Parasedimentitalea psychrophila: one gene and its partner. The protein of the gene in region 1 interacts with the protein of each later gene in a pairwise test. Links are inferred from orthologs where the notes say so. Each region holds a gene or a part of one and is shown on either strand. Other genes may lie near its edges.

Region 1 (15,173 bases):
GAACAGATGATCGCCCGTGCCCTGCCAGTCGACACCACATTCCCCCAGTTGCGCCCCGAGGACAGTCTCTCTATTCCGGTGATGGATCAGGGCGTCGATGACATCGCCTGCCGGGCCGCACAGGCCCGCGGCCAATATCTGGCCAGACAAGACCGCTGGGACGAGCTTTCCGCCGAGATCGAAGCCGCGGACAAAGCCCGCACCAAAACCCCAGGCGGCATGCCGGTGGCCGACCTGCTTGCTTACGGCGCCCGCGCTGATGTGGTCAATGCCGTTGAACATGCGCTCAGCGATGGCCACCAAGCGGACTCCCGGCCCCTGATCGACGGCATCATGGCACTCGAGGCCGTTCGGATGGCCTACCGAAACGATCCCTATCTGGCAACTGTGGTGGCTCTGGCCCATATCGATATCGGCTGGACCTGGCGTGGCACCGGCTGGGAGACCACACTCCCCGCGGTTAACCGACAGCGCTGGACGTCCCATTTTGATCGCGCTGCAGCGCTGCTCACCCCGTTCGACACCACAGAACTGAATAGTCCGTTTATGACGGCGACAAGCTGCGCCATGTTACAGGGCAACAGCACAAAAACCATGACTGTCGCCAATGGGTATGAGCGCCTGATTGATCTTGATCCGATGGACAGCCGCCATTTCCGAGCCCTTGGCAATCACATGCTGCCACGCTGGTCTGGCTCTTATGCCGCGCTCGAACTTGAGGCGCGCCGCACTGCCTCGCGCACCGCGCCCATCTGGGGGGCTGGCGGCTACACATGGGTCTATTTCGATGCCATTGCCAATGACGAACAGGCCTGTGCCCAGGTTGACGTCGAGTTTTTTCTCGACGGGCTGCGTGACATCGTGAAAACCCAGCCTACCCAAGAGATGATCAATCTGCTTGCCTCATACTGTTCGGTGGCCCTGTGCAACGGTCTGGGCCTCTGCGAATGGGCTGATATGCCAAGGTTGCAAATAGCCGAAGCCGTTGACTGGCTGATCCGGGATCACCTGTACGAGTTGCACCCCCTGATCTGGGCCCACGCGGCGGACGGGTTTGACAACAACGCCAGAATCACCTCCCCCAGCCGGTTTGCCGCCCGCGGCCGCGCGGATGCGATGCAGATCATTGCAGATCAGTTCCGCGATGAAATCAACCGGGGCCACAAGGTGACCTTCACCACCGACGGCCCCCAGTTCAGCCTTGCCTAGAACAGAACCTGCAAGCGGGTTTTACCCCAAAACGACTTCTCCTTTGGCAGATCGATGCATTTGAGTATTTTTAGCAAAAAGAAGCTGCAGGAAAAATCACCTGTGTTTCTCGTTGCCAAAAATACTCATATAACAACAGGGCCGGGCAACTATAGGCTTCGGTGCAGGGCGCCGGCGAAATCTGCGACAGGGTGTCCGGCCAAAATCGACGTCCGGCGCCGGTGGGGAAGTTCGGCGCGCCTCGGCGGAATTTTCATCTGACTTCGGCAAAAGGCATAGTCCTTCCGGACAGCTTCAGATCCCTGATTTTGGAGTTCGACCAATGAAATACACTATGTTCCAGCAACGGCAATCGCCAAGATAAAGACCCTGGCGATTGCAGATGTTTCAGCGCTTTTTCAGCGCATCCAAAAGGGCTGCCCCAAATGCGCCACCCGCGTCACCGCCCGCCGTTGGCCCTTTGGGGCCTGCGGACATCGGCTGCTTGCCGCGCCCGCCTTGATTGCTTTTGCCCGGCTTGCCGTCAGGCCTGCCCCCCAGAGCCCCGCCTCGCGCGGCGCGGTCGTCGCGGGACGAAGCGCCGCCATCTTTGCGCATGGTCAGGCCAATGCGTTTGCGGGGCACATCAATTTCGGTGACGGTGACCTTGACCACCGCGCCGGTTTTCACCACCTCATGCGGGTCTTTGACAAACCGGTCTGCCAACTGGCTGACATGCACCAGCCCGTCCTGATGCACCCCAATATCGACAAAGGCACCAAAAGCCGCAACATTGGTCACAGTGCCCTCAAGCACCATACCCGGCTTCAGATCCTTGATGTCCTCGACCCCGTCGGCAAATGTCGCGGTGACAAAACTGGGGCGCGGATCCCGGCCCGGTTTCTCCAGTTCGGCCAGAATGTCACGCACCGTCGGCAGGCCGAACTTGTCATCTACAAATGCTTCGGCCTGCACCCCGCGCAGGGCCCCTGGATCACTGGCCAGCGCCCGCAGATCCCGACCACAGGCCTTTACGATCTTGCGCGCCACTCGGTAGGCCTCGGGATGCACCGACGAGCCGTCCAGCGGCTCGGCGCCACCCCGAATGCGCAGGAAACCGGCACATTGCTCAAATGCCCGTGGCCCCAGCCGCGCCACTTTCAGCAGCTCCCGGCGCGAGGCAAAGGCGCCGTTTACATCCCGGTGCGCCACAATTGCCTCAGCCAGTCCCGGCCCCAGACCAGAGACATGCGCCAGCAACGGTGCCGAGGCCATGTTCAAATCGACGCCAACCCCGTTCACTACATCCTCGATCACCGCTTCCAGCGACTTCGATAGTTGGTGCTGATCAACGTCATGTTGATACTGACCGACGCCAATCGACTTGGGTTCGATCTTGACCAGTTCAGCCAGCGGATCCTGCAGCCGCCGCGCAATTGACACTGCGCCGCGCAGGCTCACATCCAAGTCCGGGAACTCCCGCGCTGCCAGTTCCGATGCGGAATAGACCGAGGCCCCCGCCTCGCTGACCACCACCTTGGTTGGCACTTTCACACCCGGCGGCAACAGCTTCAGCGCGTCCGCCACCAGACGTTCGGTCTCGCGACTACCGGTACCATTGCCGATGGCAATCAGCTCGACGCCATGCTGCACCACCAGTCTCAGGATCGCCGCCTTGGCGCCACCAACATCATTCCTTGGCTGAAACGGGTAGAAGGTATCTGTACCCACCATTTTACCGGTGGCATCAACCACTGCCGCCTTGACGCCGGTGCGAATGCCCGGGTCCAGCCCGAGAGTCACCAGCGCACCGGCCGGAGCGGCAAACAGCAGGTCTTTCAGATTGCGCGCAAACACCCGGATCGCCTCATCCTGCGAGCGCTTGCGCAGCTCGCTCATCAGTTCCAGCATCATCGACAGGCTCAGCTTCACCCGCCAGGCCCAGCCGGCAATTTTGCGCAGCCAGATATCTCCGGGGCCTTTGCCGCCAGCCTGTAACTGCGCCGCCACCATGGCTTCGGCACGGGCCGCGCCCTCCTCGGAGTCGGGACCGATATCCAGTGTCAGCACGCCCTCATTCGCGCCGCGCAGCATCGCCAGTGCCCGGTGTGACGGCACATCCGCCCAGCGCTCGCGATGGTCAAAATAATCCGAGAACTTGGCGCCCTTGTCCTGCTGCCCCTGCACAACCCGCGCCGTCAGAAACGCCTCTTTCTGCAAAAAACTTCGCAAACCTCCCAGCAAGGCAGCATTTTCCGTCAGCCGTTCCACCAGAATATCGCGCGCACCGTTCAGCGCATCCTTCACCGTCTCGACAGCCTCAGAAACATAGCCTTCGGCCAGCGCCTCGGGCGCGGTCATCCGATCCGCCAGAATAGCATCCGCCAGTGCCTCCAGCCCATTTTCGCGGGCAATCATCGCCTTGGTGCGGCGCTTCTTCTTATAGGGCAGATAGATGTCTTCCAGCTGCGCCTTGGTCTCGGCCTTGGCAATTGTGCCGGCCAGTTCAACGGTCAGCTTATCCTGCGCCTTGATGGTCTGCAGAATGCTCGCACGGCGCGCTTCCAGCTCGCGCAGATAAGACAACCGCTCGGCCAGTGTCCGCAACTGGGTATCATCCAGGCCCCCGGTCACCTCTTTGCGGTAGCGGGCGATGAACGGCACGGTTGAGCCTTCATCCAGCAGCTTCACGGCCGACACCACCTGCTCAGGTCGGGCGCTGATCTGTGTGGCGATGGAATGGGCGATACGGCGGGCGGTTTCCACGGCGGTCTCCTCAAGTCTGTTGGGACACCCTTCTTAGCCGCGCGGGTGAAGTCCGCCAAGTGGTCACGGGGTCAGCAGGGCAAAATAGCGCCCAGCTGGGCATTTTCAGCATAAGGATAGATCCAAAGCCGCATTCACCCGGTCGATTTCAGCCTCATACCAGGCGATTGCAGCCTTGGGGTCCTCCCGGAATGCTTTTGCAAATGAGGCCGGCGCCGCAGTGTTTTCATCATATTCAGTGGCCCAAACCATCATGCCCAATAATGCTGGCAACAGCGCCCGTGCTTTGCCTGTCGGCAGATAGAAGACCTTGCTTCGTTTGTTCGGATCCACATGCCGGGTCAACATGGCCTCCTCTTCTAGCCGGGACAGACGGTCCGCCAGAATATTTGTCGATATCCCCTCCTCCGAGGCCGCAAAGTCGCCGTAATATCGTTTACCATGCAGCAATACGTCCCTCAGCAGGACAAAGCACCATTTGTCGCCAAACACACCGGCTGCATAGCGAACCGGACACCCGGACCACATGATTTTCTCTGATCTTTTCATGCCCAAAGAATAACAGCAAAAATAATACTTGCAATTTGAAAGCTCTCGATCAAATATTCACTTGCAAAACACAAGTGAATTGGAGAAAACATGCCCTCACCTTTTGTATGGTTTGACAATATTGGTGCGCAACGCGAGGAAACCGTCCATTTCCTGAACGAGACATTTGGCTGGTCAGCCAATAGCGTTGGGCCGATGACATTTCTGGAGAGTGGCAGTGGAAAGCCGTTTGCAGCGGCCTGTGACCCCATGGACGGGCTCAGCGGATGGGTGCCCTATATCGAGGTTGAAGATCTGACATCTGCGGTGACCAAAGCCGCGTCAAATGGCGCCACAATTATTGCGGAAAACTTGACTGGACCCGCGGGCGTTGCGACCTTCATTCGGGATCCGGGCGGCGCCCCGCTGGCCCTGTGGAAGCGGGATGGGAACGCCAAGGCATGACAAAGCACCTGATCTCCGTGCTCGCCTTTATGGCGGTCACCTTTGCGGTGCAGGGATCCTCGCACTTTCTGCTCAACAAAGATCACTTTGCCGCAGTGGGGTTCCTGCGCGGGTCCCCCATTATGCTGATGGGATTCTCCGTCATGATCATCCAGGGATTGATTCTGAGCCTGGCTCTTTCCCGGCTGGCCCCAACGGTGCCAACGCTGCGTGACGCAATAACCATCTCGTTGGGTTTTGGCCTGTTCCTGGCGAGTTACATTGTCCTGACAGAACCCGCCAAATACGCAGTGCCGTCCATTTTGGACTGGATAAAAATTGAGGCGACAGCCAGTGCGGTTCAATTTGGTGTGTTTGGCATCCTGTTGGGATGGATCCATCGAAAGATCGCATAAGGCGCTATCTACAATTGCCAACAGGAACCCCGATGTGCTGCCAACCACAGGAGCCCATCGGGGATTTCAGATAAATCAAGCCCCCCAGCTCTGCCAGCCCGGTTGGATGTTCGTCCCCCAACAGCTTGATCGCGGAAATCACTGGCACAGCCTGCACTGACCAGGCCAGGCTTCGGCCCCTTAACCCCGATTCCTCTGCCCGGCACCGCTCGTGCCTCTTGCCCCGGTTCACTGGCTGGCCTAGAACGCTGGCAAACCTGATCAAAGGAGCCGGTGCGACATGCTCGACCTGACATATGAACTGCCCAAACCCAAGGTGATCTCGGGTGCCAAGCATGACTGGGAACTGGTCATCGGCCTGGAGGTCCACGCTCAGGTCAGCTCCAACGCCAAACTGTTTTCCGGCGCCTCGACCCAGTTTGGTGCTGAACCAAACTCAAACGTGGCCTTTGTCGATTCCGCAATGCCCGGCATGCTGCCGGTAATCAACGAATACTGCATCGAACAGGCGGTGCGCACCGGACTGGGCCTGAAGGCGCAGATCAACCTGAATTCCGCCTTTGACCGCAAGAACTATTTCTACCCCGACCTGCCGCAGGGCTACCAGATCTCGCAGCTGTATCACCCCATCGTCGGCGAAGGCGAAGTGCTGGTCGAACTGGGCAACGGCTTGGCGCGCAACATTCGCATCGAACGCATCCACATGGAGCAGGACGCCGGCAAGTCGATCCACGATATGGATCCGAACATGTCCTTTGTTGACCTGAACCGTGTCGGCGTTTGCCTGATGGAGATCGTCAGCCGTCCCGACATCCGCAGCCCGGAAGAAGCCGCCGCCTTTGTCGCCAAGTTGCGTCAGATCATGCGCTACTTGGGCACCTGTGACGGCAATATGCAGAACGGCAATATGCGGGCTGATGTCAACGTATCGATCTGCCGTCCCGGTCAGTATGAAAAATACCAGGAGTCTCAGGACTTTGCCCATCTCGGCACCCGTTGCGAAATCAAGAACATGAACTCGATGCGGTTCATCCAGCAAGCGATCATTGTTGAAGCCGAACGGCAGATCAAAATCGTCGAGGCTGGCGGCACCGTGGCCCAGGAAACTCGTCTCTATGACGTCGAGAAGGGCGAGACCCGGTCGATGCGCTCCAAGGAAGAAGCGCACGACTATCGCTACTTCCCCGACCCCGATCTGTTGCCGCTGGAAATCGAGCAGGCCTGGGTCGACGAGATTGCCGCCACCCTGCCGGAACTGCCAGACGCCAAGAAATCGCGCTTTATCGCCGATTTTGGCCTGTCCGACTATGACGCCTCGGTGCTGACGGCGGATGTGGAATCGGCCGCGTATTTTGAGGCCGTGGCCGAAGGCCGCAACGGCAAGCTCTCTGCGAACTGGGTGATCAACGAACTTTTTGGCCGCCTGAAAGCCGACGACAAAGATATCGCCGACTGCCCGGTCTCTCCGGCGCAACTGGGCGGCATCATCGCGCTGATCTCGGCGGATACCATCTCCGGCAAGATCGCCAAGGATCTGTTTGAGATCGTCTATACCGAGGGTGGCGACCCGGCTGAAATCGTCGAGGCGCGCGGCATGAAGCAGGTGACCGACACCGGCGCCATTGAGGCGGCTTTGGACAAGATCATCGCCGACAACCCGGCGCAGGTGGAAAAAGCCAAGCTGAACCCAAAACTGGCGGGCTGGTTTGTCGGGCAGGTGATGAAAGCCACCGGCGGCAAGGCCAACCCCAAGGCCGTGAACCAGCTAGTAGCGCAAAAACTGGGCGAATAACCCAACGGTTACAGCAAGTAATACGAGGGCGGCCATAGGGTCGCCCTTTTGTTTTGCCGCCTTCATCAGCTTGACTCTCCGCCAAGCGGCCCGTTCTCTGGGCAAAAATTCAGGAGTCACCATGCAGAACAGTTTCAATCAGGAACTCGAAGACCGGCTTGTCCGCTATGCTGCAATCGATAGCCAAAGCGACGAAAACTCTCCCTCGGCCCCGAGTACCAAATGCCAGTTCGGGATGTTGGACCTGCTCAAGGAAGAGCTCAGCTCCATTGGCGCACAGGACGTGCAGCTGACTGAATACGGCGTTGTGCTAGCCACCATTCCAGGCACTGTGCCGGGGCCAACGATTGGCTTCCTTGCCCATGTGGACACGGCGCCGCAGTTCAATGCAACAGGCGTCAAACCACGGGTGATCAAGGGCTACAACGGCGGTGATATCACCTTCCCGGACAATCCCGACCTTGTGTTGTCTCCGGCCGAGCATCCGTATCTGGCGACCAAACAGGGCCACAACCTGATAACGGCATCTGGCACCACTCTTTTGGGGGCCGATGACAAGGCGGGTGTGTCGATCATTATGACAATGGCACGTCATATGCTGGACAATCCAGACTTCCGCCGCGGACCAATCCGCATCGCCTTTACCCCGGACGAAGAAATTGGCCGCGGCGTGGGCGACGCGCTGATCACAGATCTGGCCGCCGATTTTGCCTATACTCTGGATGGCGGCGAAGTGGGTGAGATCGAATTTGAGAGCTTCTCGGCTGACCGCGCCGTTGTCACCGTTACCGGCGTCTCTATCCATCCCGGTCTGGCAAAAGAGAAAATGGTCAACGCCATCCACCTTGCCTCCAAGATCATACAGACGCTGCCGCAGGCAACCATGACACCCGAGACCACCGATGACCGCGACGGCTTTATCCATGCCACGGATATGCTTGGTGGATCGTCTGAAATGGTGATCAAACTGATCCTGCGTGATTTTGAAATGGAGGGGCTGGCGGCCAAAGGCAACATCCTGCGGCAGGTTTGCAGCGCGGTGCAGGCCACGGAACCCCGCGCATCCATCACCTGCGAAATCTACCCGCAATACCGCAACATGCGCTACTGGCTGGAGAAAGACATGACGCCGGTTGAGCTCGCCCGGGAGGCCAGCAAGGCGCATGGGATTGACCCGGTGTCAGTGCCCATTCGAGGCGGCACCGACGGCTCGCGGCTCACGGAACTGGGAATCCCGGCGCCAAATATCTTTACCGGCATGCAATGCATCCACGGACCACTGGAATGGATCTCGGTGCAGGACATGGTGACCGCAACCGAAGTTTGCCTGTCGCTGGCCAGCCTGGCCGCAGATAAGCAGGCCGGATAAAGCCCCCAAAGGCAAATCAAGTTGGGCGCTGGGGTGATACCGGCGTCCAATTATGCGATGTGCCGCTGGCGTCACATTCCCACCTTGGCCTGCCCCCCTGCTCTTGCTAAACACATGCAACAAACAAACGATCCGGATCCTGATGATGTTCGAGTACAAAGTTGTTCCCGCCCCCGCCAAGGGCACCAAGGCCAAAGGGGTGAAGACGCCTCAGGGGCGGTTTGCCGTGACCATTGAGCAGCTGCTGAATGACATGGGGGCTGACGGCTGGGAGTTTCAGCGCGCCGAGCTGTTGCCCAGCGAGGAGCGCTCGGGGCTGACCGGATCAACCACCCATTGGCGTAATGTGATGGTGTTTCGCCGCCCCACCGGGGATGAGGAAATGAGCATGCCCGCCGCACAGGCAGATCACAGCCCCTCCGTCCGCGCTGTCCACGCCCCTGAAACGGTGCCGCTGACCGCAATCGCGGGCGACCCTCAGGCTGCGGCAGATGCCACCCCGGTGCCCGGTGCCGGTGCCCGCGAAATGCAGGCCGATGATGGTGTCGAAGAGCTGAGCCCGGTGGCTGGCGTCACCGCCGCGCTGAAAGCACGGGCCAAGCAGCAAAGCGACGAGGACGGCCAGTAATCAGGCCGCCCCAGCCCGCCTCTTGATCAGGCGTCGATGTCCAGTGCCAGCGCGTGGATGCGCGGCACAATATCCCCCAGCGCCTTGTGCACCATGCGATGACGCTGCAGCCGGTTTTGTCCGCCAAACGCGGCGGCCCGGATCATCACGTTAAAGTGGCTTTCGCCGTGCCCGTCGTGCCCCGCATGGCCGCGGTGGCTGTCACTGTCATCAACGACCTGTAATTCAGACGGTTGAAACGCCTCTTGCAGCCGATTTTCGATCTCTTGCGTGATGTTCATAGCCTCATTTCCCATATTTTTTTCGTTACCCCCTTCTATCTGCCGCTGTGTAGATTAAAGTGTTTGCTCCGAGTCGAATAGATGCGTCGTAGAAGGTGCACCCCCATGAGCAAGTCAGATCCTTTCGGTTTCGATATGTCGGTCCGATCCGCCAAGAAAAAAAACCCGCGCGGGCGGCGCAGCATGTCCGGAGCCTCCGAGACCTCCGTGCGTGAATGCCACCACGAAGGCTGCCAGGAGGCCGGCAAGTTCCGCGCCCCCAAGGCGCCGGATGTGTTGGATGATTTCTTTTGGTTCTGCCAAGAGCACGTCCGTGAATACAATAGTAAGTGGAGCTTCTTTGATGGCACGACCGAGGCCGAATTGAATGCCCAGTCATCCAAGGACAAGGTCTGGGAACGCGAAACCCGGCCAATAGGCGATCCCGAGGCACGGGCCTGGGCCCGGTTGGGCATCGAGGACCCGCAGCAGGTTTTGGGCGCCAATGCCACCCAGAACCCCGGCAAAAACGGCGGCAGCACCGGCCGCCGCCTTCCCGCCACCGAACGTCGCGCGATCGAAATTCTGGAGGCCAGTGATGGCTGGACCAAAATTGAGATCCGCAAGGCCTATAAGAAACTGATCAAAGTGCTGCACCCCGACATGAACGGCGGCGACCGCTCGCAGGAAGAACAGCTGCAAGAGGTGATGTGGGCCTGGGATCAGATCAAGGACAGCAAGACCTTTAAATAAGCCGGTCACAAACCATAGCTATCAAAGGGCGCCATTGCAGGTGCCCTTTTTTGATTCTCCCATCCGCGATCGGCCACCCAAAGGGTCGAACTGGCAGGCAAAGGGACGCATCCGTTCTGGCTCGTGCACAATGCGATACCGCCGCAGCGCAGACAGCCCTCGACGACGGTCGCCTTCAGGCTCTGCGCGAGGGGCGCCCGGCCAGGTCGCGATTGCTGGTAATGCCCTCGGTCTGCGGCAGGTGGGCCGGTACCAGGTGGGCCAGTTCCCGATATTTCATCACCGCAAAACCGGGGTCGACAAAGGAAAAGGGCGGCCCAACCGGGCCGCCCTTTGTTACTCAGTTCCCCTTGCGAGGCTTGCTCTTGGCGAAACCGCCGCCACCTTTGGCGGGGCCTCCCTTGGCCAGCGCCGCACGGGCCTTGTTCTTTTTGCTGTCAGCCCGGCCCTTGGGGGGGGGCGGACCTTTGCGGTCACTGTCGCCGCCGGGCTTACCGGCATAGGGCTTACTGTCGCCAGTCTTGCGCCGTTTCAGCGGCGTGACGTGTTCTTCACCCGGACGCGCCATGCGCTGAGACGGGTTGCCGCCACCTTTGCCGATCCCTGCCTTGGGTTTTTTCGAGCGGGGCGCAGGGGAATCGTTCCAATCGACCGGAGGGGTCGACGATTTGCCGCCATATTTGGCGTCGCCACCCTTCTTACCCGCATCCTCGCGCGGTTTGTAGTCGTCACGCGGTTTGCGATCTTCGCGAGGCTTGAAATCGTCACGCGGCTTGCGATCTTCGCGTGGCTTATAATCGTCGCGCGGTTTGCGATCTTCGCGTGGCTTAAAGTCGCCACGGGGCTTGCGATCATCGCGACGCGGGCCGCTGCCCTCAAATTTGGGGCGTGGCGAATGGGCGATATCCGGGGCCTTGTCCAGCTTGACAACCTTGGAGCCTTCAACTTCAGGTTTGCCCAGTGCCTTGAGGAAGCCATCGACACTGCTCTGGCGCAGCTCAACATAGCTTTCTTGGCCCTGCACCCGGATGGCGCCGATATCGTCCTTGGACAGGTTGCCTGCCTTGCACAGCATCGGCAGCAAACGACGCGGTTCAGCGCCCGCATCGCGACCACCGGAAATCGAGAACCAGACCGAAGGACCAAACGGCTCGCGCTCTTTGCGGGCGCCCTTGTCCTGACCGGGATCACCCAGTTCCTCGGGCGCAGTGTGGCGCGAATGGAACAGGCGCAGATAGGCTGCGGCCAGCTGTTCGGGCGCAAACTTCTCCAGCAGGTTTGCCACTGGTGTGGCCTCTGCGTCGGTGACGACTTCGGTCCAGGTTGCATCGCCCAGCATACGGGCCTCGTCCTGACCACGAACCGCTTCGGCGCTTGGCGCGTTCAGCTCTTCGGCGGTGAGTTTGGCCGCCCGCAACAGGCGCATCGCCTTGCCGCGTGACTTGGGTGGTACGATCAGCGCAGAGACACCCTGGCGTCCGGCCCGGCCAGTCCGGCCTGAGCGGTGCAGCAGGGTTTCGTGGCTGTTTGGCAGTTCGGCATGAACCACCAGATCCAGCTTGGGCAAGTCAATGCCGCGCGCCGCCACATCGGTGGCCACGCAGACGCTGGCACGACCGTCGCGCAGGGATTGCAACGCGTTGGACCGCTCGGCCTGCGACAGCTCGCCCGACAGCGCCACCACCGAGAAGCCCCGGTTCGACAGGCGTGTGGTCAGACGGTTGACCATTGCACGGGTGTTACAGAACACCAGCGCATTGGGCGCTTCGTGGTAGCGCAACACGTTGATGATGGCGTTTTCGCTATCGCGCTGAGACACAGCCAGCATTTGATAATCAATATCCGCGTGCTGCGATGTCGCGGCAACGGTGGTGATCCGCTCGTAATCCTTCAGATAGGTTTCAGCCAGACGCGCGATGCCTTTTGGCACGGTGGCCGAGAACATCAGGGTGCGACGGGTTTCAGGGGTTTCGCCCAGAATGAATTCCAGATCTTCGCGGAAACCGAGGTCGAGCATCTCGTCGGCCTCGTCCAGCACCACGGCGCGCACTTCGGACAGGTTGATCGAGCCGCGCATGATGTGGTCGCGCAAACGACCCGGTGTGGCCACAACGATATGGGTGCCGCGATCCAGCGCCCGGCGCTCGTCGCGCATATCCATGCCGCCAACGGTCGAGGCCATATGGGCCCCGGCGCCGGCATAGAGCCATTCCAGCTCGCGCTTGACCTGCATTGCCAATTCACGCGTGGGTGCAATCACCAGCGCCAAGGGTGATGCGGCGCGGCCAAAGCCTTCGTCGTCACCGAGCAAGGTCGGCGCCATCGCCAGACCAAATCCTACTGTTTTGCCCGAGCCAGTCTGGGCCGAGACCAACAGATCCTTAGACACCAGATCAGGGTTGCTGACCTCTTGCTGGACCTGGGTCAACGATTCGTAACCGCGCGCCTTGAGCGCCTCTGCGAGTGCTGTTTTCACGATATTCATTTTCGCTTGCTGCGGGGCACGGCAATTGGGACAGCCAGCCCGGAATTTTGATGGCACCACCATCCCGGTGGGCGGGGTCCACATGACCCGAATGGGGGCATGTAATAGGTTTCAGAGCAAAAGTATAGATGCTCTGTGGTAAAGGCAGCTATGCGTTCAGCGGCCGACAAAAATCAACCCCATAGGAAAGCCCCCTTCGCCGGAGATCACTGCCTGCGGTTCGGGCCGCCGGTATCAAGGCGACCCAGACCGAATTTCAGGATCCAGGAGGCACATAGGCGCCGGTCAGGCCAGCAGCCTTCTTGATGACCGCTTCAAAATCATCGCTGGTCCAGGCCCGCACGGTTTCGGCCCGCGCGATCGCTCCCGATGCAGAGACCGCCATGGCGATCGCCACCGCATCCGAACCATCCGGAGCCTCTGAGACAAGCACAACATCATTGGTGCCGGTGGTGTTATACATCGCCACCAGCCTACCTCCGACCTTTTCGATCAGGCTCTGAACAACCGAAGATCTGTTTTCAGGTTTGCTGAGCAACCCCTTGATACCGACCTGAGAATAGCTTGCATATGTTATAAATAGTGGCATGTTTTTCTCCCATAACAGACTTGCCAGTCTCACAAATAATCCCTGACAGCTTTTGTCAGGGCCCAAGCTCTGCCGCCGAGTGTCAAGCCAGCGCAGAGATCAGCACATAGGTGCCAGCCACGATCAGAAATCCGCCCGTCAGGCGGGTCATCGCGCGTATCTGCGGCACGTTCTTTTCGGCCAGCACATAAAGCGCCAGCCCGACGATCCAGTAGACATTCATGATGCCGCCAACAAACAGCAGTGCCATCAGCGCCCAACAGCACCCCAGGCAATACCCGCCGTGGATCATCCCCAACCAAAGCGCCCCGGTTGCGCCCGGGCGGCGATGCTGCACCAGAAACGCGCCGGGCGAGCGGCAATGGGCCAGGCAGGCATGTTTGAGACCACTCATCTGGTACAGTCCCGCAAGCAGCACCACCACCCCGGCCAGCCCGCCGGACCTGATCGGCATCATTGCGCCCATCGACAGACCAAGGGTCTCGACCTGCCATTGCGCCAGAGTGGCGATCAGGCTGAAGCCCCCCCAAGCCAACAGATACCCGGCCAGGAACAAGTGACTAAGCAGTACAACCCGCTCCGCATCCGGTCCCATCCGTTTGACCGCCGTATACAACAGCAACATCGGGGCCGCACTGGGGGTCATCATGGCAATCATCATGACCCACCACATCGCAAAGTTCAGCAGCGCATAGCCCGGCGTCCACAGCGGACCTGCGGTCATCGAGACCTCCACCTCGGCAAAGGTATACCAGGCAGCCATCACGGTGATCGACAGCGCCGACAGGGCAACGATCAGCCCGTCCCGGCGTGCCAAGCGTTCCACCGCCCCCCGCCCCAAGACGGGATTTTCCGGCGCTACATCCGCTCCCCCTTCAGGCACCAACTCGTCCTTCTCCGGTCAGATGCAGACTGGCGAAATGCGCATGGGTTCCTGAATTCTTGAGCAACTCAATCGCCCCGCCCGAGGTCTTGGTGCTGCCCATGGCCATCTCGGCAAAGCCAAATTCAAACCCGTTCGGCAGCCGGATCCCCACACGGTGCGGCGCCCCCGACATGATATGTGGAATCGGTTCGGCGTTGACCTCGACGACGCCAGCAACACTGCCTTTGCCGATCCGATCCTCAGCGTTTATCTCAACCGAAATCGGCGCAATGATCGTTTCATGCTTGGTTGGGCACATGGCGCTGAAAACATACCACATGGTGGCCATTTCAACGGTATCCTTGCCGGTCATGATGGCCTCCAGCGCGGCCCGCTGCGCAGCACTGGCAGTCTCATCTATAATAAGCTGCATCTGGCCTTCACCCTCGTGGATTGCGCCGGGCCATTTATAGACCCCGGCAGCCAGCAGCCCGCCAAGCTGAACATCGCCATAATTTCCCTTGTCGATGCGGAAAAATACCGCCGCCTCGCAGGTGCCATCCGTTGGCAGCACACCAAATTGGCAGGGACAGCCGAAGTTACAGTTACAATTGACAATTTCCTCGCCCTGAATGCTCCATTTTTCCACAGAAAATCCCCCCGAACAAATCGTTACCAAAACAGCACAACCGCCGCTCGGGTTCTCCCCGCAACGACGCCTTCCCTAATGATAGGGCGTCTTTCTGGATTACGACCTGAATGTCGCAGAAAATTTTCATCTCCTGAAACCGCCGCCAACTAAGGCCAGGCGGCAAACAAACACCAAGCCAACTGGCATACGGTTGCACTTCCCCTTGCCCTCGCCGGTAAGATGTTGCACCAATCCGACAAACGGGGCCCCACCCTAGGGAAAAGAATAAGGATCGCGCGTCATGAGCAACGGCTTGCTGGATATCAATGCTAAACCCACCGAGAGCATCTCGGTCCGCGATGTGTTTGGCATCGACACCGACATGACAGTCAAGGGCTTTGCCGAAAGCTCCGAACGGGTGCCAACGATCGATCCCACCTACAAATTCGACCCCGACAC
Region 2 (15,107 bases), 4.2 Mb from region 1 along the record:
CGACCATCGGAGCCGTTGGCCTGATTGCCGCCGGTGAAGAGCCGATCATTGGCGAGGCCCGCGACGGCCATATCGCCCTGCTGGTAGGTGAAACCCTTGGCCACCTGGGTCAGTCTGCCCTGCTGGCCGAGATCTTCAACCGCGAAGACGGCGACGCCCCGGCAGTGGATCTGGCTGCCGAAAAGCGTAACGGCGAGTTCATCCGCGCCAACCGGGACTATATCAAGGCCTGTACTGATCTGGCTGATGGTGGCCTGGCACTGGCGGCCTTTGAGATGGCAGAAGAGGCTGGAGTTGGGGTGCAAATTGACGCCGCCGACACCCCCACTTTGTTTGGTGAAGATCAGGCGCGCTATCTGGTGGCCTGCAATTTTGACCAGGCCGAGGCACTGATGTTGACTGCCGGGCAAGCTGGCGTGACCCTCACCACTGTTGGCCACTTTTCAGGCGACACGGTGAAGATCGGTGGCAGCGAGGCGCCGCTGGCTGAGCTGTCCGCCATTTACCGCAGCAGTTTTGCCGCAGCAGTGGCCTAGGCACCACGACACAATCTGAATCACATCAAAGCCACCCCTTCCCCTTAAGGAAGGGTGGCTTTGATCTGTCGCCTTGTGGGCCCCCAGATCCCCCAGATCCCCCAGTCATCACAGCTCCCCCTTGCAGCCCCGCCCCAGCACATCTACATCTAAGCCAACAAGACAGGAGACGACCCTAATGGCCATGATAGCCTCAGACATCGAAGCGCTGATCCGAGAAAGCTTCCCAAACGCCGAGATCACTGTGATGGGGGACGACGGGGTGCATTTCTCGGCCCAGGTGATCGACGAGAGCTTTCGGGGCAAGAACCGGGTGCAACAACAACGCGCGGTGATGGCGGCGCTCAAGGGCAAGATGGATGGCGCCAATGGCGAGATCCACGCCCTGGGTCTGACCACCAAAGCGCCTGAGTGACCACTGGTCCCTGGATCATAACTGGAATTGTTGCACTTATTGTTGCGGCAATCGGCATTGAAGCCTATGTGAAGCGCAACAAAAGACGGGCACTGTCGCAGTCGCAACCCAAAATGCGCCATGGAAACCGCAAAAAGGTTGAGCTGGGACAAGAAGCAACGGATCTGGATCTGGTTGAACAGGCCATAAGACAAAACCAGCTGTTAAAAGACGTCGGCAGGCGCTTGAGCAGCCGTAACATCAAATGAAGCGCGACAGCGCGGTAGACTAAGGAAACGCGACATGACTGACGCAAAAACCCGTATCGACGAAACCGTCAAAGCCAATGACGTGGTGCTGTTTATGAAAGGCACCAAAGAGATGCCGCAGTGTGGCTTCTCCTCCAAGGTCGCCGGTGTGCTGAACTACATCGGCATCGACTATACCGACGTCAACGTGCTGGCCGACGAAGACATCCGTGCCGGCATCAAGGATTACTCCGACTGGCCCACCATTCCGCAGCTCTACGTCAAGGGCGAATTTGTTGGCGGCTGCGACATCATCGTCGAGATGACCCTGTCCGGTGAGCTGGACGGTATGTTTGACGAAAATGGTATCGCCTATGACAAAGAGGCCTCCAACAAGATCCGCGAATCCAACGCCTGAGCTGATCTGCCCAGAAACGAAAAGGCCCTCAGAGCGATCTGGGGGCCTTTTGTCGTTCAACTGATGGAGAAATGCAGATACCGGGCGGTTACTGTGCCAGTTTTTCTTCGACCTGCGCCGCCATTGCCTCGGCCCTGGTGGCCAATTCGCTCAGCGTATCGGTGACTTGTGGCGGCACCACCGGAATCTCGATGCGCTCGGGCTCGGGGGCCGGCGCGGCCCGCAGCTCGGCCAGTTCCGCGTCCCGCGAGACCAGCTCCGCATCCCGCGCCGCCAGCTCAGTCTCGACGATTCTGATCCGGTCCTCAACCGCCGCGGTTTTATCCGCCAGCAGCAGGCCGGCCATCAGTAGCATCCGGGCCTCGGGCATCCGGCCGATCTGATCCGATAACACCTTCGCCTCATCGTCCAGCATTTTGGCTGCCGATTGCAAAAAGCTCTGCTCGCCATCCTGACAGGAAACTTCAAAATCACGACCGCCGATATGAATGGTCAACTCGGGCATCAGACTTCCTCCCCTTCTGGTAGATTTCGCGCATGGGCCAACAGCGGTTCCAGCTTGGCCAGAACCACATTGACCTGAGCCTGATCGCTGGCCTGTGCGGCGCGCAGACCTGCAATCTCGGCTTCCATCGCTGTATTGATCAAATCCGCATCGCCAACCCCGGCGGCATTGGCCTCACGCAGGGCCGTATTGGCGCTGCGCAGGCTTTCGTTGGCGTGGCGCAACTGCTGCAATTCAGTGTCCAGCCGAACCAGCATATCATTCTGCCGGTCCAGTTCTTCGCTGTGGTCGGACCCGACGTCACCATCCGCCAGTGCAGCTGCGGGTTGGGCCGCGGCCAATTCACCCTGCGCGGTTTGCAGTTGCGCCTTCAAATCTTCAATTTCTGCGCGCAGCTCAGCAGAGCCGCCATCCGCACTGTCCGCATCCGCACTGTCTTCGTCCTCACTGGCCGCGCCCTCTGCCTCGGCGATCCGGGCTTGCAGCGCTGTGATATCCGCGTTCCGTTCGGCGACCTCGGCATCTAGCGCCGCTTTGCTTTCGGCCATCACGGCTGCAGTGTTACCCGCCGCTTCCAAATCAGCTGTCAACCGCTGGTTTTCAGCCTTCAGGGCGTCTTTTTCGGCGGTATTTCCGACTTCATTGCGCAGCAATTCAACTTCGGCCTGCAAAGACTCAAGATCCCCGGACGTATCCGCCGACGGTGCCACATCCGCCAATTGCGCCTTTAGCGTTTTCAGGCGCTCTTGGAGCTGAGCATTGGCGAGTCTTTCATCGTCCAAAGCCTGGGTCAAATCGTCTTGTGCAGCCGCACCCAGAGCCGCGTTCTGAGCCGCCTCGAGAGCGCCCAATCCGGTCCCGATTCTGTCCATCGCGGCCGCTATGCGGCCTTGCAGTTCCTCGATTTGCCTCATGCCCGTTCCTCACCAATCCGCACCATCTGCTTAAACCCAACCCCACAAGCGAATCGCACCTGCGGCCCGGTTTGTGCCAGCTTACTCAAAGCAGGAGTAAATTACCCCATGTTTGCTTTCAACCACTTGCAGGCCAATCTTGACCTTGGGCGGCGATGTAACGCCCAGCAATACTTGATCTTTGTCAAATCACTGCTATTGAGCCCTCTATCTGCGTGAAAACCCAAAGGAATGACCCAGTGGACCTGACCGCCCTGCGTACTGCAAACCCCGAACATTGGGCCAAGGCTGCCGCCATCCGCGCCCTGACCCTTGATGCCGTTGCCGCTGCCAATTCGGGGCACTCTGGCATGCCGATGGGCATGGCTGACGTCGCTACCGTTTTGTTTGAAAAGCATCTAAAGTTTGATGCATCTGCGCCTCAGTGGCCCGACCGCGACCGGTTCATCCTGTCGGCTGGCCATGGCTCAATGCTGATTTATTCGCTGCTGCACCTCTGCGGCGATGCCCAGGTCACCCTGGACCAGATCAAGAATTTTCGCCAGATGGGTGCGCTGACTGCCGGTCACCCGGAAAATTTCCTGCTGGACGCGGTTGAAACCACCACTGGCCCGCTGGGTCAGGGTCTGGCCAACGCGGTTGGCTTTGCCATGGCGGAAGAAATGCAGCGGGCGCAGTATGGCCGCAAGATTGTCGACCACTACACCTATGTCATGGCCGGCGACGGTTGCCTGATGGAAGGCATCAGCCAAGAGGCCATGGGTCTGGCCGGGCGTCACAGCCTCGGCAAACTGATCCTGTTCTGGGACAACAACAACATCACCATCGACGGCACCGTCGAGCTGTCCGATCGTACCAATCAGGTGCAGCGCTTTAAGGCGTCTGGCTGGCAGGTCATTGAAATCGACGGCCACGATCCACTGGCCATCGACGAGGCAATCACTGCCGCCAAGAAATCGAAGAAACCTTCGATGATTGCCTGCAAAACCCATATCGCCCTTGGTCACGCCGCGCAGGACACCTCCAAAGGTCACGGCGCCTTGACCGACGCCGACCAGATGAAAGCGGCCAAAGAGGCCTATGGTTGGACCTCTGGTCCATTTGAAGTCCCTGCCGACATCAAATCCCAGTGGGAAGCCATTGGCAGCCGTGGCGCTGCGGATCGTACTGAGTGGGAGGGTCGCTTTGCTGAGGTTTCACAGCAGAAACAGGATCGCTTCAACCGTGCCTATGCAATGGACGCGCCGAAAAAGCTGTCGGCTGTTGTCAAAGCCCTGAAAAAGCAGATCAGCGAAGACCTGCCAAAGGTCGCCACCCGCAAGGCGTCAGAGATGGCGTTGGCGGTGATCAACCCGATCATGCCGGAAACCGTTGGTGGCTCGGCTGATCTGACTGGCTCAAACCTGACCAAGACCGGCGACATGGGCGTGTTCGACCTGGATAACCGCAAGGGTCGTTTTGTCTATTGGGGTATTCGCGAGCACGGCATGGCCGCCGCGATGAACGGTATGGCGCTGCACGGCGGCATTCGCCCCTACTCGGGCACCTTCTTCTGCTTCACCGACTATGCGCGCCCGTCGATGCGTCTGGCGGCCCTGTCAAAGATCCCAACTGTGTTTGTGATGACCCACGATTCAATTGGTGTGGGCGAAGATGGCCCAACCCACCAGCCGGTGGAGCATCTGGCGATCTGCCGCGCCACCCCGAACACCTATGTGTTCCGCCCAGCAGACGCGGTGGAAACAGCCGAGGCCTGGGAAATTGCTCTGACCACCAAAGACACGCCATCGGTTCTGTCGCTGACCCGTCAGGGCCTGCCGACTGTACGGACCGAGCACAAGCTGAACAACCTGACCGCCAAGGGCGCCTACGTGCTGGCCGAAGCGACGGGCAAGCGTCAGGCCATCTTGATCGCCACTGGCTCCGAAGTCGCAATCGCGATGGAGGCCAAAGCCAAGCTGGAGGCGATGGGCATCGGCACCCGTGTTGTTTCCATGCCCTGTATGGAGCTGTTTGCAGCCCAGGACGAAGCCTACCGCCGCAAAGTGCTGCCTGCAGGACCAGTTCGGGTTGGTATCGAAGCCGCCATGCGGGCCGGCGGCTGGGATCGCTGGTTGATGGGCGAGCGTGGCCAGGACAAGAAAGCCGCGTTTGTTGGCATGGATAGCTTTGGCGCCTCGGCCCCTGCGGGCGAGTTGTACGAGAAATTTGGCATCACAGCGGATGCGACTGCTGCCAAGGTCAAAGACCTGCTGGGCTAAATTGAACGGTGCGTGCAAGCACGCACCCTACACTGTCGGATCAAGAATGGGCGCCTTTGGGCGCCCATTTCTTTTGAAACAGCACTTGAGACTTACATAACCGGCGTCCGGGTCGAGAAATGGGGTGCAAAGCGCCTCGCCTCGGGTTCGGTCAGGGTTCTGCCCGTGATTTGCACGTACAATTTACTACGACGCCTTTGTCTCGACTACCGCCTTAAGTGCATTATACGCCTTGCGCACATAATCCAGACGCAGTTCATATTGGCCTGCAGCAACGACAAAATCAGGTGGTTGAATACCAGCAACCAGGAAGGCCTGTCTTAGCTGCGTCCCAGAAAGAGGGATGTAATCAGGACTTTCTCCACTGAATTTATTGTACATCCGGCCTCCAAACCAACCACTACGGCCTTCAGCTCTGCTTGCTGCTTCAACTCGAAAGTGAAGAAACCCATAAAGCTGTTTGGCATCCATTGGCGCCAGGTCCGCTGCTGTACTCAACGCCGAAAAAAGCGGCGATAGGCCGCCGGACGCTGCTCCGGTTACCCCTTTCATTGTCGGCGAAGGGCCGGAAATGATTTTGATAATTGCTGTTGTCGGTTGTTTCGCCATAATATCTCGGCCTGTTAATTTGTGTTCATTCAGTTATCTTTGAGCCTGATTATTTGGAGCCTCTGAAAGCGCCCCAAATAGGCGCAATCACCTTGGTCGCCAGTGGGATCAGTGCAAACCCCAGCACCAGACCCAACAGCCCGTCCATCGCCGCCTTGGCGAACCATTCTACAAATCCGGTCCAGCCTTCGGGCACCAGATGCCCCACCGCCGCTGCGTAATCGTGGATATGATTGCCCAGCCAGCCATAACCCAGCTGCTCCATCCCGTGGATGACGATGGACCCGCCAACCCACAGCATTGCCGCAGTGCCAACAACCATCAGCAGCTTCAGGAAGCCCGGCATCATCCGGACCAGCCCCGTTCCCAGATTGCGGGTTACGCCAAAATAGCCATTCTTCGCCATGTACAGACCCACGTCGTCGGCTTTGACGATCAAGGCGACTGAGCCATATACGGCCACTGTAATACCAACAGCCACCAGCGCCAGCGTTGCCGCCTCCATCCAGATGTTACTATCAGGAATTTCAGCTAGTGCGATGGTCATGATCTCGGCTGACAGGATGAAATCGGTCTTGATGGCGCCGGATGCTTTTTGTTCCTCCAGATGCGCCGGATCTCCGGCCTCATCCTCTTTGAACACATGGGTCTCGTCATGGGGCACCAGCAGGTGATAGATCTTCTCGGCGCCCTCAAAACACAGATACGACCCACCCAGCATCAGCAACGGAGAGATCAACCAGGGGGCAAAATTGACCAGCAGCAAGCCGATGGGTAGCAGGAACAGCAGTTTGTTCTTTAGCGAGCCCTTGGTGATCTTCCAGATCACCGGCAACTCGCGGCTGGCGGCAAAACCATGCAGGTATTTTGGGGTCACGGCGGCGTCGTCGATCAGCGCACCGGCAGCCTTTGAACCAGCCTTCAAAGCCTGCGCCGCCACATCGTCGATCGAGGCCGCCGCCACCTTGGCAATTCCAGCCACATCATCCAGCAGTGCCAGCAATCCGCTCATCGCAAGTCCCTCTCAGCCTGTCATTATGCGGGCCAATCTAACCGATACCACCGGTGGCACAAGCGTTAGCGCAATCGCCTTTTGTGTTACCGCCACCAGTCAATTTCCGTTATCGTTAACATGAGTATTTTGCGCTAACAGTATGGATTTATATCCGTTTTCTCCCTTTCGAACTGACCGGCACCGCATTATATCCTGCTTAAGGATTGCTCGCTTGGAGAGATACACATGACCATCAAAGTCGGGATCAATGGATTTGGCCGTATTGGCCGCTGCACCCTGTCACATATCGCTGCTTCGGGTCGTGATGACATCGAAGTGGTCAAGGTGAATGCCACCGGCCCGCTGGAAACTGCGGCCCACCTGATCAAATATGATTCTGTGCACGGCCGTTTTCCAGGCGAAGTGACCATCGGCGACGGCACCATGAACCTGGGTCGCGGCGACATGCAGATGTACTCCACCTATGACATGAACGCATTGGACTGGGACGGCTGCGATATTGTTCTGGAATGTACTGGCAAGTTCAACGACGGCAACCTGGCCAAGGTGCACCTGGAGCGGGGCGCCAAGCGGGTGTTGCTTTCAGCGCCGGGCAAAAACATCGACAGAACCATTGTCTATGGCGTCAATGATCATGAGCTTCGCGCCACCGACACCATGATTTCAAACGGCTCCTGCACCACCAACTGTCTGGCGCCACTGGCCAAAGTGCTGGACGAAGGCATCGGCATTGAACATGGCATCATGACCACGATCCACGCCTACACCGGCGACCAACCGACCCTGGATCGCCGCCATGATGACCTGTACCGCTCCCGCGCGGCTGGCATGTCGATGATCCCGACCTCAACCGGCGCCGCCATTGCCCTGGGCGAGGTTCTGCCCAATCTAAAGGGCCGTCTGGACGGCTCTGCCATCCGGGTGCCGACGCCAAATGTATCGGCGGTGGACCTGACTTTCTATGCCTCACGGGATGTGACCGTGGACGAGGTCAATTCAATCGTCGCCGAGGCCGCAAGAGGCCCGATGAAAGGCGTTCTGGGCTACGAGCCGGCGCCTTTGGTGTCGACCGACTTCAACCACTCGCCGGAAAGCTCGATTTTTGCCCCGGATCAGACCCGTGTTGTGGGCGGCCGTATGGTCCGTGTTCTGGCCTGGTATGATAACGAGTGGGGTTTTTCTGTGCGCATGGCGGATGTTGCCTGCGCCATGGGCCGTCTTTCTGCCCTGTCCAAGGCGGCTTGAGCTTGAGATATCTCACCCGGTCAGGCATATCTGCCCGGGTGAGATATCTTAACGAGGCGACATGACCACCAAAATTTCTATCGTTCTTGGTCTGATAATCATCGCCTCCCTTGTGGCTGATATCGCCCTGTTTGGAACTGTCCATGTGGTTTTTCTTGGCAAACGGTTTTACGAACTGATCGATTGGGTGGCTTTTTGGCGCTAGGGCACGGCGCTGTTAAAACCCGCGCTGTCACGGGGCCCTGTGCTCCGGGCATTCTGATTTTGGCCTCGGTCAGGCAGAGCTACCGGGCGGAAAAAATGCCTGCGAAATACCCGCATTGACCGGGCTACTGACCAGATAAGGGCCCAGAATAACGCCTGCCTCACCCCATGCATCCGCCAGCGCGTCCGACGGCGGCACACTGCCCGCCGCCGCCGCCTCTATCTCTTGCAGACAGGTGCGAAGCGCCGTGAGCCCCAGCACAGCAGCAGAGCCCGCCAGACGGTGCGCCTCGCGTTGATGGGATTGGCTAACCTGTTCGCTTGCGCCCAGATCCTGACGAAACTGAGCAACATCCCGGCAAAGGGCATTGAGATAGCCCTGCGCCTTTTCATTGCCTAGAGCTTCGATGAATTGCTGGATATCCGAACCCTCATGATTCATTTTAATCGGTGTTTTCTGGCCCGTGTAGCGGTCGATCGCCAATGCCAATTTCGCCAGTGTCACAGGCTTGATCAGGATTTCAGTGAATCCCGCATCCAGAATGCGCCTTTGATCATCACCTGCGCCATGAGCCGTCAACGCGATAATTTCCACACCTTCGGCCAGTTTTCTTGACCGTATCTGCCCAAGCGCTTCGATGCCATCCAAACCCGGCATGCTAATATCCATCAAAATCAGATCATATCTCTCATGCTGCACCGCCTCGACACCCTCTGCTCCGCCGGTGGCACACCTCACCCGGTGGCCTTGCCGCAACAACATTTCCTCCAACAGCATCCGGTTAATATCATTGTCTTCGACAACCAGAATCCGGCGCGCGGCAACATCATCAATAGACATCTTTGGGTGCTGGTTTTGACGCGAGGACACCAGCGGCAAGGACAATGTGAACCAGAACATACTGCCCTCTCCCGGTTCACTTTCAACGCCAATCTCGCCGCCCATTTGCTCAACAATAAGACGGGTGATCGACAATCCCAGTCCGGTCCCTTCTTGTTGGCGGCTGTAACTGGCATCCAAAGTTACAAAGTCGTCGAAAATCCGTTCCAGATCATCGGCAGCGATCCCCTCGCCCGTGTCACAAACGCGAAACTCAACCGCATCGCTGTGCGCAAGACGTTCAACCTCAATGGTGACTTCTCCGCGTTCGGTGAACTTCAGGGCATTGCCAATCAACCGCTGCAGCACTTTCCGAATACTCTTAGAGTTACCGATGCAATGCGCATCCTCAGGCAACCGGCACCGCAAACGTATCAGGTTGCCACCCGATTGGGCGGTCGGATGGAGGCCGTCAATCAAGCCCGCTAGCATTTCCTGCAAATCGAATGGCTCACTGCGTTCGAGTTCTGCAGCAGACTCGAGCCGGGACATTTCGAGAACTTCATCGACATGATGCAGCAATAACTCTCCGGACTGCCGCATCGCCCGCAAGTATTGCTGTTCTTGGGACCGCGTGTCAGCCGTCTCCAGTAGCTCAATCGAACCCATAATTCCGTTCAGTGGCGTTCGGATTTCATGGCTGAGAACTGTCAGCAACTTGTCCTTGGCCCGCTCCCCTGCCTGTGCATCATCGCGCGCACAGCGCAACGCTTTCTCGCCTTCAATACGGGAAGTGATATCACGTATGAAGCACACAAAAACCAAATCATCGCCATCCTGACTGGCTGTCACGTTGAGCTCGATGGGGAAAATCTCCCCGGATTTCCGTTTGGCCTCTACCCGTGTGCGCCCCTTGTTGATTAGTTCACCATCGCCGGTTTTCAGAAAACTTGCGGTGTTGTCTTCGGAGAATTGATGCAGGTGCTCCGGAATGATCACATCCATCAAGCGTCGCCCGACCACGTCTTTGCACAAATAGCCGAATGTTTTCTCAGCCGCGCTATTAAAGCTCAGAATTCGGCCCGAAACATCAACCGACACAATGGCCTCCAAAGACGAGTCGACGATAACGCGTAACCGCTCTGCAGTGGCCCGATTTTCCGCGATCAAACCCTGACTGTGGTGGAACAGACGCTGGATCATTATCGCCGTCATTGCCAATGCCGCCACCAGCGTCAACAACACCCTTCCCAGCCGCCTGATCGTGAGTGACACGCGCTGTTTGCTTTCGGCACCGAGCAGAGTTTCCATTTGCAAACCATATCGGATCAAATCGCGAATATCGCTGTCATTTTGTTGAAACTTGATGATCAACTCGGGCAGTGATTTGACCAAATCCCTATCCGGCCCGGCCACAATCGGCGCAAAATAATCCAACCGATTTTGGATTCGGATGAACTTCTCAGCCACAATGCCATCTGCCCGCACCTCATCAAACATCGGGTAATCGTGCAATGTGGCTACGCGATTGTAATATTTGGCGAATTCAAGACGAAAAACATTCAGGTTCTCGCCTTCCTTGGCCCGATAGGCAATTTCCGTCATTTTTATGTGGGAAAACTGAACCTGTGCTAGGTTCCAAGTCAATCGCTCGGAGGCTTTGCCCCCAACCGTGTCCAGCTCATCCAGAACGAGCCGTCCAAGTCCTAGCGAAAGCGTCCCAAGGCCAACAAGAAATGCAATCGTCAGCGTGAGCACCAGTCTTGTGCGTGCTGTGGCGCGTTTGGAGTTCAATTGGCAGACCTTCCTAATTATCGGGTTGCAGGACGAACCGCACCAATCAGCATTTTAGTCCCAGAATCAGGGGTGAAGACAACGAGGCGCAGCCAAGATAATAAATATGACAACCTTGAAAATCTATTTGGAAAATCAAAAAGTCAGTGCGACACTCAATAGCGGACGACCGGCCAAACCTGACACAGAAACGGCTGGAACGCACGTTAGCCTAAGTATACCCGACTATCCTTTTGTATATGGGCTGTACTTAGGTCGCCCCCTCCTCAGCCAAGCTTATCAGGTCTCAAATGAGCAGCCCAACCCTGAACTTCGAGGGTGATGTCCATAAAAATTTGAAGCATTTAGGTCGAAAAAAAACGCTCTCCATTTCACAAAAGTGGATGGTATTGGCAAGTTTACCGCTATATTGAAAATATGGGGGAACTTAATCCAGTAAGTGAGTTTCATGCGCATATTACTTGCAGACGACCACGACATGGTTCGTGACACCATATCCGCCTACCTGCATTCAGTAGGCGGCGCCGAAGTAACCTCGACCGTCAACCTGCCAGATGCACTGGACCAGATCGAAAAGACTGGTCCATTTGATCTTGTTCTGCTCGATTACAACATGCCGGGGATGTTTGGCCTCGAGGGGCTGGCGCGCGCGTTGAAAAGCAATGGCGGCAAGGGCGTCGCCATCCTGTCCGGCAGCGCCCCCACCCACACCGCTCAGGATGCGCTGGACGCGGGCGCCATTGGCTATCTGCCAAAAACCATGGGGGCTAAATCGCTGCTGAACGCCGTCCGCTTCATGAGCGCAGGCGAGGTATATGTCCCGGTTGAGCTGCTCAGAGAGCAATCACCTGCAAACGTTCACCCTTTGGCTGAAAAACTCAGCCCGCGCGAGGTCGAAGTTCTGAGCGGTCTTTGCCGCGGACAATCCAACAAGGAAATTGCCCGCGATCTGGAGTTGCAGGAAGTGACCATCAAACTGCATGTGCGGACCCTGTGTCGCAAACTGGACGCAAAAAACAGAACCCAGGCTGCGATCACTGCAAAAGAAGCCGGTCTGTTCTAATGCGTCCTGGGACCGGCGTTTACAGCACAGCCGGAAGCTTGGCGTAGCCGCGAAACCTCATCCGGCCTCCACCTATGCGACCGGGAAGGATCTGAAAATCCGGGAACCGATTCAAAAATCGTCCAATCGCAATCCAGCCTTCCATCCGCGCCAGCGTCAGACCCACGCAGACATGCGGACCACCTGCAAACGCCAGGTGGCGGTTCCGGGCCCGTGATATGTCGAAAATCTCGGGCGCGTCGAACACATCCGGGTCGCGATTAGCTGCGCCAATCACCAGATGCAAATTGGTGCCCTTGGCGATGATCCTGCCGTCGATCTCAACCTCTGCCGTGGTTTCGCGGTTGCCCAGCTGATTGGGAGAGCGAAACCGCAACATCTCTTCAATGGCCGGTTTGATCAACTCAGGGCTGTTCAGCAATCGCTCTTTTTGATCCGGATGATCCTGTAAAAGGGCCAATCCGTTGCCAATCAGGTTGGTGGTGGTTTCATGGCCTGCGTTCAGGATGAAGATACAGTTCTGAATCAACTCGATTTCGCTTAATGTGCCGTCGGCCCCCTCCCCTTGAATCAATCGGGTCAGCACATCGTTTTCCAGATCCCCCGGCTGCGCCCGCCGCCGTCCAATCAGGTCCGACAAATAGGCTTTGAACTCGGCAACTGCCGTTTGACCGGCCGCCAGCTGTTCGGCGCTCAGCGACGGTTCCAACGCCCCGAGGATCGCCAGCGACCAGTCCCGCAGCGGTCCGCGTTCCTCCATCGGTACGTCCAGCAGGTTGCCAATGATCTGGATCGGGATAGAGGAGGCAAAATCTTCGATCAGATCCACCTGATCTCGCTGCGCCATATCCTCCAGCAAATGATCGACGGTTGCGATCAACCCTGTCTCCATTCGGGCAATGGCGCGCGGCGCCAGTGCCGAGGTCATGATCCTGCGCACCCGCGTGTGCAGCGGCGGGTCGGAAAACACCAGCGAGCTGGTGTGATGTTCAAACAGTGGCGAACCAACCCCGAACTTGGGCCCAAATGCCGCCTTTTTATCTGACGAATACAGGGTGGTATCACGGTAAATACGATCCAGATCACGGTGACGGCACAGCATCACCGACCCATCCGGCTGCGGCAAAACCGGAGCCTCTGCCAGAAGCGCGTCATAGTAGGGAAAAGGATCGTCAACAAACCCCTGCGGCGGATTCGCTAGATCAAAGCCTTCAATATTCACATTTGCTTGCAACGCTCTGTTTGCGGCCATTCCCATCACCCTCTCTCAATTTCACAGATAGGGTGAATGACTGTAAGTACACTGTCAATTGCCAGGAGGGGCAAACGGTCTCTGTCCGGGCGTTTTCTATGGATGACAACCGCGTTCAGCCCGGATAGAAACGAAACATGAACACACCGATATCCTCGATCCGCAACCTTGGCCCCGCATATGAAGAGGCTTGTGCCCGTGCGGGCATCCAAACGGCTGAACAGCTGCGGCAGCTAGGCGCTGATGAGACCTATGAGCAGTTGTTGAAAACCGGCACCAGACCCCATTTCATTGGCTATTACGTGTTGGTGATGGGCCTGCAGGGTCGGCCGTGGAATGACTGCAAGGGGGAGGAAAAAAAGGCGCTTCGCGTCCGGTTTGACGACATCAAGGGCCGCGCCTTTGACAAAGGGCTGTCAGAGCTGGAGGCGACCTTGAACCAGATCGGTGTCGTCGAGAAACGCCGCTAAGCCCTCATCATACAAAAAAGGCCGCCTGCGTTAACAGACGGCCCAATCAATTTTCAAAACCGGCTAAGGTTTAGCCAACCAGTTCAAGACCGGAGAAGAAGTAAGCGATTTCTTCAGCAGCGGTTTCCGGAGCGTCGGAGCCGTGAACCGAGTTTTCGCCAACCGACTCAGCAAAGTCAGCGCGCACGGTGCCGGCGGCAGCGTCTGCTGGGTTGGTTGCGCCCATGACTTCACGGTTCTTGGCAATGGCGCCTTCGCCTTCCAGAACCTGGCAAACGATAGGAGCCGACGCCATGAATTCACACAGCTCACCGTAGAACGGACGCTCGGCGTGTACTTTGTAGAACTCACCCGCCTGCGCGATGGTCAGGTGAATACGCTTTTGTGCGACGATGCGCAGGCCGGCGTCTTCGAATTTGGCGTTGATCTTGCCAGTCAGGTTACGGCGTGTTGCATCGGGCTTGATGATCGAAAATGTGCGTTCCAGAGCCATCGGGCTTCTCCTGTTATTGGGGTCGGGCAAAACGCCCCACCGCCAGTGATCTAATTTGGCGCTCGGGTAGCACGGCAGCCACCGTTTGGAAAGGGGACAGTCGGCGTCTGACCGCCGGAAATGCCGCAACAAACAGATCGCATCGAACCCCATAACAGAGACTGGCGCACACCGTCACTGTCTGCTACGTCCGGCTTTATGTTACGCATCAAAGATATCACATACGCGGTCGAAGGTCGGCCCCTGTTCGAAGGCGCCAGCGCCACCATTCCCAATGGGCACAAGGTTGGCCTGGTTGGCCGCAATGGCACCGGGAAAACCACTCTGTTCCGGCTGATTTACGGCGAACTGGTGTTGGAATCAGGCGACATATCGCTGCCCAACAAGGCCCGTATCGGCGGCATCTCGCAAGAGGCCCCGTCATCGAACGTGTCGCTGATCGACACCGTTCTGGCCGCCGACACCGAACGCGCTGAGCTGATGGCCGAGGCGGAAACCGCCACCGACCCGCACCGGATCGCCGACGTTCAGACCCGTCTGGCCGATATCGACGCCTGGTCCGCCGAGGCCCGTGCCGCCTCGATCCTCAAGGGTCTGGGTTTCGACGTCGAAGCGCAGCAACGCCCCTGCTCAGACTTCTCTGGCGGCTGGCGGATGCGGGTGGCCCTGGCTGCGGTGCTGTTTTCCGAACCGGACCTGCTGCTGCTGGATGAGCCGACCAACTACCTCGACCTCGAAGGCGCGCTGTGGCTTGAAGCCTATCTGGTGAAATACCCACATACCGTGATCATCATCAGCCACGACCGCGAATTGCTGAACCGCTCGGTCGGTGGCATCCTGCATGTCGAAGAACGCGGCTTGACCTA

The links.
Region 2: the proteins of QPJ95_RS00625 (region 1) and grxD interact in binary tests that used the Escherichia coli proteins (3 or more experiments, as listed by UniProt). The link is inferred for Parasedimentitalea psychrophila from one-to-one orthologs.

Annotation. Positions count from the first base shown.
Region 1 is NZ_CP127247.1:121,347-136,519, forward strand. Bases 7,786-10,765 are described here. They hold QPJ95_RS00625 (BolA family protein), read right to left. Parts: upstream 9,413-10,765; coding sequence 9,158-9,412; downstream 7,786-9,157. Other genes in these bases: pepT (peptidase T), read left to right, coding at 7,786-8,503; QPJ95_RS00620 (DUF4177 domain-containing protein), read left to right, coding at 8,643-9,131; QPJ95_RS00630 (DnaJ domain-containing protein), read left to right, coding at 9,518-10,144; QPJ95_RS00635 (DEAD/DEAH box helicase), read right to left, coding at 10,485-10,765. Also shown: QPJ95_RS00585 (hypothetical protein), read left to right, coding at 1-1,209; QPJ95_RS00590 (Tex family protein), read right to left, coding at 1,597-3,954; QPJ95_RS00595 (winged helix-turn-helix transcriptional regulator), read right to left, coding at 4,060-4,482; QPJ95_RS00600 (VOC family protein), read left to right, coding at 4,594-4,947; QPJ95_RS00605 (hypothetical protein), read left to right, coding at 4,944-5,342; Asp-tRNA(Asn)/Glu-tRNA(Gln) amidotransferase subunit GatB, read left to right, coding at 5,623-7,134; more of pepT, read left to right, coding at 7,256-7,785; more of QPJ95_RS00635, read right to left, coding at 10,766-12,629; QPJ95_RS00640 (GYD domain-containing protein), read right to left, coding at 12,886-13,218; QPJ95_RS00645 (DUF2182 domain-containing protein), read right to left, coding at 13,301-14,101; QPJ95_RS00650 (DUF1326 domain-containing protein), read right to left, coding at 14,094-14,732; cobaltochelatase subunit CobS, read left to right, coding at 15,016-15,173. UniProt on the Escherichia coli protein: Transcriptional regulator that plays an important role in general stress response. Has many effects on cell morphology, cell growth and cell division. Acts by regulating the transcription of many genes, including dacA (PBP-5), dacC (PBP-6), ampC and mreB.
Region 2 is NZ_CP127247.1:4,353,098-4,368,204, forward strand. Bases 1-2,914 are described here. They hold grxD (Grx4 family monothiol glutaredoxin), read left to right. Parts: upstream 1-1,233; coding sequence 1,234-1,596; downstream 1,597-2,914. Other genes in these bases: purL (phosphoribosylformylglycinamidine synthase subunit PurL), read left to right, coding at 1-536; QPJ95_RS21000 (BolA/IbaG family iron-sulfur metabolism protein), read left to right, coding at 715-951; QPJ95_RS21005 (hypothetical protein), read left to right, coding at 948-1,199; QPJ95_RS21015 (cell division protein ZapA), read right to left, coding at 1,685-2,101; QPJ95_RS21020 (coiled-coil domain-containing protein), read right to left, coding at 2,101-2,914. Outside these bases: more of QPJ95_RS21020, read right to left, coding at 2,915-3,015; tkt (transketolase), read left to right, coding at 3,255-5,276; QPJ95_RS21030 (hypothetical protein), read right to left, coding at 5,463-5,885; QPJ95_RS21035 (DUF808 domain-containing protein), read right to left, coding at 5,935-6,897; gap (type I glyceraldehyde-3-phosphate dehydrogenase), read left to right, coding at 7,126-8,145; QPJ95_RS21045 (hypothetical protein), read left to right, coding at 8,207-8,350; QPJ95_RS21050 (PAS domain-containing hybrid sensor histidine kinase/response regulator), read right to left, coding at 8,420-10,963; QPJ95_RS21055 (response regulator), read left to right, coding at 11,412-12,026; QPJ95_RS21060 (cytochrome P450), read right to left, coding at 12,046-13,278; QPJ95_RS21065 (TfoX/Sxy family DNA transformation protein), read left to right, coding at 13,416-13,748; ndk (nucleoside-diphosphate kinase), read right to left, coding at 13,819-14,241; QPJ95_RS21075 (ABC-F family ATP-binding cassette domain-containing protein), read left to right, coding at 14,440-15,107. UniProt on the Escherichia coli protein: Monothiol glutaredoxin involved in the biogenesis of iron-sulfur clusters.